2 regions of the Bacillus sp. CZDM1 genome follow, and region 1 is predicted to be linked to the other one. Evidence: a T-box and tRNA genes for the amino acid it is inferred to sense, from the RefSeq annotation. Region 1 holds a T-box; the other holds one or more tRNA genes.

Region 1 (6,645 bases):
TGTCTCATTATCAAATTGATTTCACCCATTCGTCTACGAATTGCAGGGCAGAGTCTAGTTTTTCTGGATCTTTTCCGCCAGCTTGTGCCATATCAGGCCGGCCGCCGCCTCCCCCGCCGCAGCGTGTGGCAACTTCTTTGATTAATTTACCCGCATGGTATCCCTTGTCAATTAAATCCTTTGTGACAGCGGCGATTAAATTAACTTTTCCTTCATTTACACTTCCAAGAAGGATTACAGCTGATCCGACTTTTTGCTTCAAATCATCTGCCATATTACGCAAGTTGTTCATATCAGATGCTTGAACCTTTGCAGCCAATACCGTAATACCATCAATGACCTTTACTTTCGATACAAGGCTGCCAGCTTCGATATTTCCTAATTTAGCAGAAAGTGATTCATTTTCACGCTGAAGCTGTTTGATTTCAGCCATTAAGACTTCTATTCGATTAACGACTTCTTTAGGATTGGTTTTCAACTTATCAGCTGCATCCTTTAATAAACTCACTTGATCATTCATCAATTGGTATGCCGACTCACCTGTAACGGCTTCAATTCTCCTTGTACCTGCGCCAATTCCGCCTTCAGAAACGATTTTAAATAGCCCTATTACAGATGTGTTCGGTACATGACAGCCGCCGCAAAGCTCTAAGCTATAATCGCCCACTTTAACAACACGTACGATATCACCATACTTTTCACCGAAAAGAGCCATTGCACCCATTTCTTTTGCTTCAGCAATCGGTTTGAGACTAATATTTACTTCGATATTTTTCCAAATTTGCTCGTTAACGATTTTCTCAATTTCCTCTAGTTCCTCTGGTTTCACTTGACCAAAGTGTGAGAAATCAAAACGGAGACGGTCTGGTTCTACTAGTGAACCTGCTTGGTTTACATGCGTACCAAGTACATCCTTTAATGCTTGATGAAGCAAGTGGGTAGCCGTATGATTTTTGATAATTTGGACGCGATTATCTTGATTTACGCTTGCTGTCACTTTTGCATCTGTCTTTAATATACCTGACTCTACCACAGCTTTATGAAGATTTTGACCATTTGGCGCTTTTTGTACGTCCTTAACAGCGACGGCAACACCTTCTGTATAAATCATTCCACGGTCTGCAATCTGCCCGCCGCTTTCTGCATAGAATGGTGTTACATCAAGAATTAATTGAACCTCGTCCCCAGTGAATGCTTCTTCAATCAATTCACCATTTTTAATGATTGCCACAACCGTAGAGCTTGTTTGAAGCTGGTCATATCCAATAAATTCACTTGCTACCTTAATGTCTCCAAGTACACCGCCTTGAACCTGCATACTATCGACATCCTGGCGAGCAGCACGAGCACGCTCTCGCTGTAATTCCATTTCTGTTTCAAAACCAGCGTGGTCTACCTTCATTCCCTCTTCTTCTGCATACTCTTCGGTTAATTCAACTGGAAAACCATAGGTGTCATAGAGTCGGAAAATATCACTTCCAGAAACCATATCGCTTCCTTTTTCCTTTTCTTTTTTGATTACATTGCCAAGTATAGATAAGCCTTCATGCAAGGTTTCATGGAAGCGTTCTTCTTCATTTTTAATCACTTTTTGAATAAAATCAGTCTTGTCTTTTACCTCTGGGTAGAAATCATCCATGATTTCCCCTACTACTGGTACAAGTTCATACATAAAAGGACGATTGATATTAATTTGTTTTGCATAGCGGACTGCTCGGCGAAGTAAGCGTCGTAATACATATCCACGTCCCTCATTTGATGGCAATGCCCCATCACCTACAGCAAAGGCAACTGTACGAATGTGGTCGGCAACCACTTTAAACGCAGTATCCTTTTCTTTATCCTCGCCATATTTCACACCGGAAATCTCTTCGGTTGCTCTGATAATCGGGATAAACAAATCAGTATCAAAGTTAGTTGGTACATTTTGGACAACAGAAGCCATTCTTTCTAAGCCCATGCCTGTATCAATGTTTTTCTTTGGCAGCGGTGTATACGTACCGTCCGGATTATGATTAAACTGAGAAAATACCAGATTCCAAACCTCAAGATAGCGTTCGTTCTCGCCGCCTGGATATAATTCTGGATCTGTTGGGTCATCTCCATACTCTGGACCGCGATCATAGAAAATTTCGGTATTCGGGCCGCTTGGACCTTCACCAATATCCCAGAAGTTCCCTTCAAGACGAATGATTCGCTCTTCAGGTATACCAATTTTTTTATTCCAAAGTTCAAATGCTTCATGGTCCTCTGGATGAATCGTAACAGAAAGAAGTTCCGGATCCCAGCCAATCCATTTTTCATCTGTTAAAAACTCCCATGCCCACTCAATAGCTTCTTCTTTGAAATATTCGCCAATGGAAAAGTTACCAAGCATTTCGAAAAAGGTATGATGACGTGCAGTTTTCCCAACGTTTTCGATGTCGTTGGTGCGGATTGACTTTTGAGCATTTGTAATCCTTGGATTTGCTGGAATAACACGGCCATCGAAGTATTTTTTTAATGTGGCAACACCACTATTAATCCATAATAATGTTGGATCTTCATGAGGAACAAGCGACGCACTGGGTTCAACAGTATGTCCTTTCTCCTGGAAAAAATCTAAATACATTTTACGAATTTCTGAACCAGTCAAGTATTTCATATTTTTTACCCTCCTTTAGGTTAGCCAATATAAGTTAAAAAAGAACACAAAAAAGCCCTCATCCCTAACAGGGACGAGAGCTAACTCGCGGTACCACCCTGATTATGAACACAAAATCTTTAGGTGTTCATCTCTCAAATAATGCCTTAACGCGGCAACAACGGCAGTGGTTAGCTGCACTCCAGACTAGCTTCTGTTATCCTTCATCTAGAGCTTCTCACAGCCAAGGAAGCTCCTCTCTTAAAGATGGACTACAACATAATAAGGTCCTTCAACATGTTAATCCATAATATTCTATAAAGGGATTATAGCTACACAAAAAACGTTTGTCAATCTGATGGCGCAGGTTCCTTTACTTTTTCATGCATGAAATGATTTTTCGCATGAATTATACTTACTTTAAGGACAACAAGAACAGGTACAGCTACTATCATTCCAAGGATTCCGCCTATTTCTCCTCCTGCCGTTAAAGCCATCATAATCATCAATGGGTGCATATGCAGACTTTTTCCGACGATATAGGGAGACAATATATTTCCTTCTAAGAATTGCAGGCCAAAAACGATTACGATTGTTATTAGCACTAATTTAACTGAGCCCGTGGCAGCGATAATCACAGCAGGAACAGCCCCAATAACGGGACCAAAATAGGGGATAACATTTGTGACCCCAATAATCATACCTAAAAGCAGCGGATACTTTAGATGGAAAATCCAAAATAAAATCGAGGAAAGACTTCCGATAATGAGACAAACAAGAAGCTGCCCTCTAATGTAGCTTCCAAGTGATTCATCGATATCCTTTAGAAAACGAGTTCCCTTCCTTCGCCATCTTTTAGGTGTAATATACCAAACCGCTCGTTTAATAAGTGTGAAATCCTTTAGCATATAAAAAGCAATAAAAGGGATAATCATGATGGCAAAAGCAAAATTCAAGAAGTTCAGCATGGAATCTACGATAACGTTCAACAGAGAATTTAGTCTTTTTTCAAAACCAATTATCCCTTGGTTTAATTGCTCCTGAAGACCATCCGGCCATTCACGTGTATGCAGCTGAAGGTCCTTTATCCAATTTCGGTATTGCTCTGCTAGGATAGGAGCACTATCAGCAAGATCTCTTACCTGTGAAATAAATATAGGAATTCCTTTGTAGAGCGCTAATCCAATACCGCCAAAAAATAGAAAATAAATCAGAAAAACCGCAAGTCCGCGATGTAAGCCTTTTTCATGGAGCTTCTCAACAATGGGGTGAAGCAAATAGGTAATAAATCCCCCAATAAAGAAAGGCAGGATAATCACTAACGCCACTCTTACAATTGGCAGCCAGACAAATCGAATTTTTAAAAACACGTAAAGGGCAATGAGTAAAAGAAGCAAGAAACCGATCCGATAAAACCATTTAACCCGAATTTCCACCGATACTATGCCTCCTTATTACCATTATTCTTAGAGACAAATACTGGATTTATACATAAGGCAAAAATCCCCCTCACAAATGAGGGGGATTCATTTTAGAATAAAGCTCGTTTTACCTTTCTGGACATTCGTTTCATTTGACGGCCAGACATCATGTTGTTTCGCTGTGCAACATTGTAGGCTGCCATTCCAACTCCAAATGCAACAACGGAAGTCATCACTTTATTCATACGTCTCACCTCTTCTGTAGTTTGACAGTGCTCTTTTGTTTTGTGCTTCCTGTCTACCTTCAGTACATAAGTGTTCCCACTTTATATGGTGTAGCGACGCTCTTCTTCTTCAAACAAGTCATCTAAGGAGCTGAGTGTACCATCTTCTTCGACTTGATGGGTATTGATAATACCTTTAGCAAGAGACAATTCAATAAAACAACTCCAGCAATAATATTGGTTTATTCCGATTTTGCCGATATCCTTGCTCTGACAATTGGGACATTTGAACATGGAAAGAACACCTCACGTATGATTAACGTCTACGATGATGGCATCCTTTCCGATCGCAGGGGGCTTCTCGGAATGTATAATCTGTTTCCCGTCTGTGATATCCGAAAAGAAACCATCCGTAATTTCGTACCCTACGATTGTGCCCAATTCTTCATGAAAATATACATCCTGTAACAATCCTAGTGACTCTCCGCTTTTTGAAATCATCATTTTTCCGTTTAGAGAGTGTTGATGGTTAAGGGTATATTCTGGAGTTGTTTTTAGTCTTTCAAGGCTGCCATCATCTTCAATCATGACCCCATCCCAGCCAAAAGATGTTACATTTTGAATGTCCAGAAAATAGGTTTGTTTGAAGAAAGCGCCTTTCTTGACCATAAGGCCTTTTACGACCCCTTCGTTTGTGATACACAAATCAGTAACTTCACCAATTTTTGCTCCAGTATTGTATTCAAAGACTGGCTGTCCCTTTAATAAAGAAAATGTTCGCAGAGTGTCCCACCTCCTGTGAACATTTATAGCTTTAGTCATTTACCATGAAATCATAAGGTGTAAGGTTTTCCATGCCAATCATTGGGTTAACCTGCATAAATCTTTCCTCAGCTGTTAAGCCTGGTTCCTCTTCCGTTTCTTCAACTTCCGGGGAATCATTAACTGAGATCATCTCCTGAAGCTTTTGGGATAATGTGGTTTGTCTGCTTAGTTCATCTGCCCTTTCCACACCCATCCTTAGTGCTTCCTCTTCACCACAAAGGATTAAAGACTGTTTACTCCGTGTTATCGCTGTATAGATGAGATTCCTGCGTAACATTCGAAAATAGCTTCTTGTGATGGGAAGGATCACAATCGGGAATTCACTTCCCTGTGATTTATGTACCGAACAGCAATAGGCATGAGTAATTTGATTCAAGTCCTGTCGTGTATACTCGACTTCATTTCCCTCAAAGGAAACGTAGACCATATCTTGTTTTTCCGTATTTTCCTTGGCATAAATAATGGAAATAATTTCTCCAATATCTCCGTTGAAAACATTACTTTCTGGCTGATTTACAAGCTGGAGGACCTTATCACCGATGCGGTATTTCACTTCCCCAAATGCAATTTCCTTCCGAGTACCATCTGGGTTTGGATTAAATATTTCTTGTAATAAGACATTTAATCGGTCAATCCCCGCAGGACCTCTGTACATGGGTGCCAGGATTTGGATATCCTTGGCTGAATAACCCTTACTTTTAGCATTAAGAGCAACCTTTTCAATTACTTGAGGAATCTGAGCCGTTGAACACTTGATAAACGAACGGTCGGGCTGCTTCACGGTAACATTTGCTGGTAAGTAGCCCTTCTTGATATCATGAGCCAATTCAATAATTGAAGATCCTTCGGCCTGTCGATAAATATCTGTTAATCTAACGGTTGGGACAACCTCAGACCTCAATAAATCCTTGAGTACTTGACCAGGTCCAACCGATGGAAGCTGATCTTCATCCCCAACGAGAATGACCTGAATCGTAGCCGGCAACGCTTTAAACAATTGATTTGCTAACCAGATATCAAGCATCGAGGTCTCATCAACAATCAGAATTTTCCCTTCAAGTTCAGGAACATCGTCACGATCCATTCCTTCTGTTCCATTAAAACCAAGTAAACGATGAATCGTCACCGCCGGCAGACCGGTGGATTCACTCATTCTTTTTGCTGCCCTTCCTGTTGGGGCTGCTAGTAAAAATGGAAACGGTTCGCCCTTTTTATGGTAGTCTTTTGGCTCTAATGAACAGCCATGCAATTCCGCATAAAGCTCAACAATCCCCTTAATAACAGTGGTTTTACCTGTTCCAGGCCCCCCTGTTAAAATTAACATCGGAGACATTAAGGCCGTTTGAATCGCTTCTTTTTGCGTGGGTGCATACTGTACCTTTAGCCTTTCCTCAAGATTTCCCAACGCCAGCAAGAATTCCGATTCAGGAAATTGCTCCTTGTATTGTGTTTGTTCAAGGATTTTTTTTATATTGGTTACGAGTCCTTTTTCAGCAAAATACAACGAAGGCAAATAGACATGCTTTTCCTCACCAACTAATTTTCCCTCTTC
Region 2 (6,645 bases), on a different contig from region 1:
TAGGCACGCCGCCAGCGTTCGTCCTGAGCCAGGATCAAACTCTCCAAGAAAGTTGATATAGCTCAAAAATGTTACGTTGGCTTAGCTTTTATAAAAAGCTAAAAAATTGTTTGTTGACGTTCTTGTTTGTTTAGTTTTCAAAGAACAAATTCTTTCACTAATGAGCTTGTCCTACCAAGTAAGCTCGAAAGCGGCCTCTTTAATTTAGCATATCCATCAAGACGATGTCAACAACTTTTTTAATTTCTTTTTTTCGTTGTGTGACTCACTCGTGAGGACGAGATTTAATATAACATGTTCGAAAAATGATTGCAATATAATTTATAATTTTTTTTGGATTCATTTATTTTAGGTAGAAGGTAAACAACAATTTACTTTAGTCATTTGAAGGAGAATAAAGAATATTCAACAGTCAAAGGATAAATCAAATAAGTGATGGACTCATAATTTCAACCATTTATGTATATGTAATTAGTAAGGACTTAAATAATTTAGGACTGTACGAAGAGAGAAAAGCAACACTAGCTTTTTCAACTATATTTAGTAATAACTAATATTTTTTATTTTTCATCAAAGGGATATCGTATAATAGTAATAACTATATTCTAACAATCACTAACACAACAATAATGGACGTGAAGACAATGGAGAATATTGATTACGATATATTATTAAAGCTTGGAGTATCAGCAATTTTCGGGCTTATAATTGGGCTTGAACGCGAATTAAAGAGAAAACCTGTAGGACTTAAGACGAGTCTTGTAATATCTGTAGTGAGTTGTCTACTTACCATTGTTTCGATTGAATCTGCATATATGTTTCCAGCTTCTGACGATGTAAGAATTACCATGGACCCCCTTCGCCTTGCTGCGCAAATTGTTTCTGGTATCGGTTTTCTAGGAGCAGGCGTAATCCTTAGACGGGGAAATGACAGTATATCTGGTTTAACAACGGCCGCGATGATTTGGGGAGCAGCTGGAATCGGTATCGCTGTTGGGGCTGGTTTCTTTTTCGAAGCGTTTGTTGGTGTCGCCTTACTAATTATTAGTGTAGAATTGGTACCATATGTCATGAAATTCATTGGTCCAAAGCAATTGCGTGAAAAGGAAATTAGTCTTCAATTATTTATTAGGGATAAAATCCAGATTGAAGATGCCATTTCATTTATTATGGAGAGAAAATATATTATCCGCAGGATCCGCATAAAGGATTTAGATAACGGTGATCATCTCGTGCAGATATTAATTGCAGTAGATTACCGTGAGAAGACTACTGAGGTATATGATTCTGTTTCAAAATTAGCTGGCGTTCATAAGGTAGAAATAGAAAGCATGGGTTAATTTCTTTTAACTGAAGAAAAAGTAAAAATTACTATTGCAAGAATGGTATGAGAAAGATATAATTTTTCTTGTACCACATACGGGGGCTTAGCTCAGCTGGGAGAGCGCTTGCATGGCATGCAAGAGGTCGTCGGTTCGATCCCGATAGTCTCCATACTTAAAAACCCTTGCCTCGCAAGGGTTTTTTCTATGTCATTCTTCTATTTTTACTAGGACTGGATTGGCTCCTGCCTTTTTCCCCTGGTCTGGTATTCGTACGTTTTCCCTTAATAGGACTCTTCTTGTTCCCTTGATCCTTCGATGATCCTCTTCCTTTTTGTCTCGTACTGCTCTTACCATCACTTTTACCGTCGGTTGTACGAACTGACTTTCTGTTTTTATTCGTTTTAAATGTCCCTACCTTTTCCGACTTTGAAGTTGAACTTGGTTTTTTATCTTCCTTTTCTCCACTATTTCCTAGGTTTTGCTTTTGAATCGTAATGTTAAGCTCTTTTTCAATCATATCAAGAGTTGGGCGATCGTCTGAAGAATATAATGTGATGGCCAATCCCTTTGTACCTGCTCTTCCAGTTCTTCCTATTCGATGAATAAAACTTTCGGCATCTTGAGGAATGTCATAATTAAATACATGTGTCACCCCTTCAACATCGAGACCTCTTGCTGCGACATCGGTCGCTATCAACAGTTGAACATCCCCATCCCTGAAGCGTTTCATCACTTGCTCTCTTTTGGCTTGCGACAGGTCCCCATGCAGTTCATCACATAAAAATTTGTGAGATTTAAGAACATCATACAACTTTGAGACTCTGCGTTTGGTCCTACAAAAGATTACAGCTAAATATGGTCTATGTGTTTCAACTAATTGAATCAATGTTGCTTGCTTTGCACGATCAATGGTATGAATAGCAATTAGTTTAACATTTTCCGCAGGGCCCTGTGTTTTTTCAACTTGGATGTATTCAGGTTTACGCATATGTTTATTAGCTAGTGTCCGTATTTCCTCTGGCATTGTAGCAGAAAAAAGCATAGTCTGACGTGTCTTAGGTGTTTCCCTGATTATATCCTCAACTTCATTTAGAAATCCTATATGCAGCATTTGGTCTGCTTCATCAAGAACTAGAAATGAAGCTTCTGATAAGTGAACTGTTCCTCTTCTTATATGGTCTAACAGCCTGCCTGGTGTCCCAACAACGATTTGAACATTCTTCTTTAGTTTCTTTAGCTGCTTATCAACATCCTGGCCGCCATAAACTGCTAACACATCAACACCATCAATATCATTGGTCAACTTTTCAAATTCCTCGGTAATTTGTAAAGCCAATTCTCTGGTTGGGGTAACAATGAGTGCTTGTACATACGGTGCTTGTGGATTTATTTTTTCTAAAATAGGCAGTATGAAGGCAAATGTCTTCCCCGTCCCAGTTTGGGCCTGTGCAATAACATCTCTCCCACCCATTACAAATGGTATTGCCTTTTCTTGAATTGGTGTTGGTTTTGCTACACCGAATTCCTTTAATTTATTTACGTTCGATTCAGAAATACCTAATGATCTAAAATCAGGCAAAAAGATCCCTACTTTCTCTATCTCTAACAGTAATTTTGTCTTATTAATATTGAGTGTTTATCACCGAAATAGCAAATATTCCTTACATTAAGAAAAAAAGACCTTATCGATGAGATAAGGTCTTAGATAACTTTAAGCTGTAACAGTTGCTTTTACCCAATGATTTTCAATCGGTATTCCCGCATCCTTTAAGGTTCTGAAAACAGGGCAGCGTAAATCAACTGCTTTTTGTAACTCTTCAATTCGCTCATCAGGCTCTGATGTTTCTAAAAATGCTTTCACCGTTACATTTTGAAAGTAGGGTTTAACTGATAAATCACCCATTAACCCCGTTATATCTAAATTTCCTTCCACCTCAAAAGTAATCCCTTGAAGGTCAAACTTCATTTCTTTTGAAATTAATTGAGACATAACATTTTCACAGCCAATGAGTGAGGCTAAAAGTGTAGACATTGGGTCGATTGCAGAATCATTGCCTCCAAATGATATGGGCTCATCAATTGCAATTGTATGTTTTCCTGCAATTAAATCTGTCCGCATTACAGTACCTTTTCCTTCTACTTTAAAATTCATCAATTGTCCCATTCTATTACCTGCCTTCATTCGTTATACTAATATCGTTTCCCGTAATTTTTTTGCAGCAGAAGACATCACTTTCAATTTTTTGAAGGCAATTTCTTCACTATTCATCGGACGTTGTGCAAATGTTCCAAATCCACAATCAGGATTTAAAAATATTTTCTCATCCGGTAAATAATTTCTTACTTCCTGCACCCGTGATAGAATTTCATCAACAGTCTCAATAGCTTCCGTCCTAGGATTGATAATACCGAATCCGATTTCTTTTCCGCCAAAATTGCGTATAGCGTCAATCTCACCTGCACGAGGTGTTGCATATTCAAGGATTAACTGATCAATATTCACATTAGAAAAATAAGGAACTAATAAATCATACGGACCTTTTAACAAAACTTCTTCTTGAGTGCTCCAATTACCTCTACAAACATGAACTCCAACCCTTGTTCCTCTGCCTAACATTCCATTTGTAACCTGGTTCATTAGATCCAAAGCAAACGCAATTTCTTCCTCTGCATCTGCCTTTGCTGTCAACGCTCCGCACATAAATGTCCTATTTGCATTTTTCTTAGTAAATACAAGCTCTGTTAAGACCGGCTCATCAAATTGGACGAATTCTACTCCAGCAGAAATCAAATCTTCCATTTCTTCTCGTAAAACTTTAATAACATCTACTGACAAATCCTCTTTAGTCGGATAGGCTTCCTTCGACAATCCTTCCACCCACATTGATCTTGTTAGAAGGTAGGGACCGGGTAGTGCAACTTTTACTGCTTTGTTTGTATGTTTTTTCAGAAAAAAATAATCATTTAGTGCTAATGGTTTTTTTCTGCTAATTTTACCGGTTGCTGCTGGATTAGACATTGAGAAAGCTGGAACATCTAATGTTCCGAGAATCTCCTCAAAGCTTGCTTTATCCTCAACATAATCGAGAAGATCAGATACCGTTAGCATTCTTACATTATGTAAATGCTCAGCAACAAATGAGATAAAGTTGTCCCGCCGTTGTTCTCCATCGGAAACAATATCGATTTCAGCATCCTCTTGCCATTTTAAACACTTTAATACAGCCTGGTCAGCAATTGAATCGAACTCTGCTTCACTTATTCTTCCGGCACGTTTATCACGCATTGCCCGTTTTACTTCATTTGATCTTGGCCAGCTGCCAATAACAGTGGTAGGGAATTGAGGGAATTTCACGTTTTATCCTCCTTGTTAAAATACGATTGATAGTTTAATATCAATGGTAATCATTTGATTAAGAGTTTGATAAATTGGTGATCTCTCAAGCGTATTGACCCATAATTCTCCCAACACATCTTCTAGTTCTGGAGAGGATACATAAAAAGTTCCAACAATATGGTTGATTTTCGGGCTTCCAACATCCTCTAACTCCATATGGAATAAGACATTTTCCAATCCGCCTTTAATTGAAAGTTCCAGATTATCAATCTCGATATTTTTCCGCGAAGCTTGTGCTTTGTAACCAACAGTCAAACATGAAGCTAATGAGGCTAGCAAGTAATCAATAGCACTAGGAGCAGTTACTTTTGAGCTGAATTCTGCAGGTTGTCCTGCAGTGAATGTATGGTTTCTTGAATGAATTTTTGCAGATAAATCCTTTTCTCCCCGGACCCGTACACTCCATTCATACCCTTTTGCAGCCTGTAAATCCTTCTCTAGTTCAGTCTCATATGATCCTTTTTTAATAAAGTAATGAGTTGTATTATCACCAGGAGCTGAACCAAGAAATAAATGATCAACCATTCTGCACCAGGCTGGCAGGTCTTCGGCAACCGTTCTCTCCCTGCTGCGGACTTCGAGTATTTGACCATTTAATAATGGGTCCATTGCTTTTTTTATGATTAATAGTAAGCCTGAGCCACAATCTAAGTCACCGCCATCACAGACAGCATGTGCATTTACCATATTCTTCACCTGCTCTTAATAGGTAATGGAGGCTGCACCTAGGCTAAGGAACTCTACTAGTTTCGCTCCACCTACAATGGTTGCACCTTCAACAAGGTTTTCTTCATCCAAATCTCTTTTCTTGTAACAAGGGCTGCAAACCCAAAGGGTTCCGCCTGCTTCAACGAAGTTATCCATTAATTGTTTTAAAGGTGCGAATCCTGCCTCGTGAATATCATCCGCATATCCTTTCGATGCCAAGTAAGCGCCTTCAACGTTTAGAAACACAACCGTTTCCTGTCCAGATGCCACTGCTGCATTTGCTACAACAAAACCAACTGTTGCTTTGTCCGGGTTATTCTTTGCATTTGTTAAACTAACTAAAAATTTTCCCGCCATGATAAATTCCTCCGAATATTCATTTTTATGTAAAAGACTAGAATCAGCCTTTTTCAATATAGTAATAACTGATTTTTCCAAAATCCTTACGATCTAGCAGGGTGTGTTTTTGCATTCTACACCAAGCGGGGATGTCTTCTCTTGCACCTGGGTCATAAGAAATAACCTCAATGATCTGCCCGCTATTCAACTTTTTCATCGTTATGAACAGATTCATAATCAGCTCCCCGCACCCTGTAGGTCCAGCATCATAAATATGATCTGGTATATATTGGAGTGACATTTATACAGCTCCTATCAATTAGTAATATATTCACAGTATTTATTTCAAAAACTGTTCATAACCCTTGTTCAATTCCATTATAAAAAAATGTTATGATAAGATAAATTCAATTTATCTATTCTACCGATAAATATAAATCGGTAATTTGAATAAAGGGGCAAAGTCTATGGATTTACACCAATTATTTGTGTTTACAAAGGTAGTTGAGCATAAGAGCTTTTCTAAAGCAGCCGAAGACATCTTTTTAAGTCAATCAACAGTCAGCTCCCATATTCAAACACTTGAGAGAACTCTTAATGTAAGTCTATTTGATCGGGTTGGCAGAGAGAATATTCTTACACCATCCGGTGAGCGTTTGTATCAGTGGGCACTAAAGCTCTTATTATTGAAGGACCAGGCGATGTTGGACTTAAAGAAGGGTGTGACCGAACTCAGGGGAATTATTCGAATCGGTGCAAGCTCTGTGCCTGGGCAATTTATGATTCCAAAGATGGTCAAGCAATTTAGAAATCAATACCCAAAAGCAACATTTCATATTAACCAATCCTCCTCAAAAAATGTGGCGGATAAGGTTC

What was found. The T-box of region 1 lies ahead of alaS (alanine--tRNA ligase). A T-box ahead of a tRNA ligase gene usually reads a tRNA of that ligase, here a tRNA-Ala.
Region 2: it has a tRNA-Ala gene. The T-box ahead of alaS (alanine--tRNA ligase) is inferred to sense a tRNA for this amino acid. The anticodon was not compared.

Annotation. Positions count from the first base shown of each region.
Region 1 is NZ_JBUESO010000001.1:627,320-633,964, forward strand. Features, by position in the region: gene alaS (alanine--tRNA ligase) at 11-2,644, opposite strand; T-box leader at 2,711-2,928, opposite strand; gene ACY3XC_RS03405 (AI-2E family transporter) at 2,974-4,059, opposite strand; gene ACY3XC_RS03410 (YrzQ family protein) at 4,155-4,289, opposite strand; gene ACY3XC_RS03415 (hypothetical protein) at 4,371-4,562, opposite strand; gene ACY3XC_RS03420 (PRC-barrel domain-containing protein) at 4,575-5,090, opposite strand; gene recD2 (SF1B family DNA helicase RecD2) at 5,083-6,645, opposite strand, start outside.
Region 2 is NZ_JBUESO010000005.1:465,593-472,237, reverse strand. Features, by position in the region: rRNA gene ACY3XC_RS14885 (16S ribosomal RNA) at 1-50, opposite strand, end outside; gene ACY3XC_RS14880 (MgtC/SapB family protein) at 645-1,340, shown strand; tRNA gene ACY3XC_RS14875 (tRNA-Ala) at 1,422-1,494, shown strand; gene ACY3XC_RS14870 (DEAD/DEAH box helicase) at 1,528-2,904, opposite strand; gene ACY3XC_RS14865 (OsmC family protein) at 3,037-3,489, opposite strand; gene ACY3XC_RS14860 (vitamin-B12 independent methionine synthase) at 3,511-4,680, opposite strand; gene ACY3XC_RS14855 (OsmC family protein) at 4,696-5,409, opposite strand; gene ACY3XC_RS14850 (DsrE family protein) at 5,425-5,787, opposite strand; gene ACY3XC_RS14845 (sulfurtransferase TusA family protein) at 5,831-6,070, opposite strand; gene ACY3XC_RS14840 (selenium metabolism-associated LysR family transcriptional regulator) at 6,237-6,645, shown strand, end outside.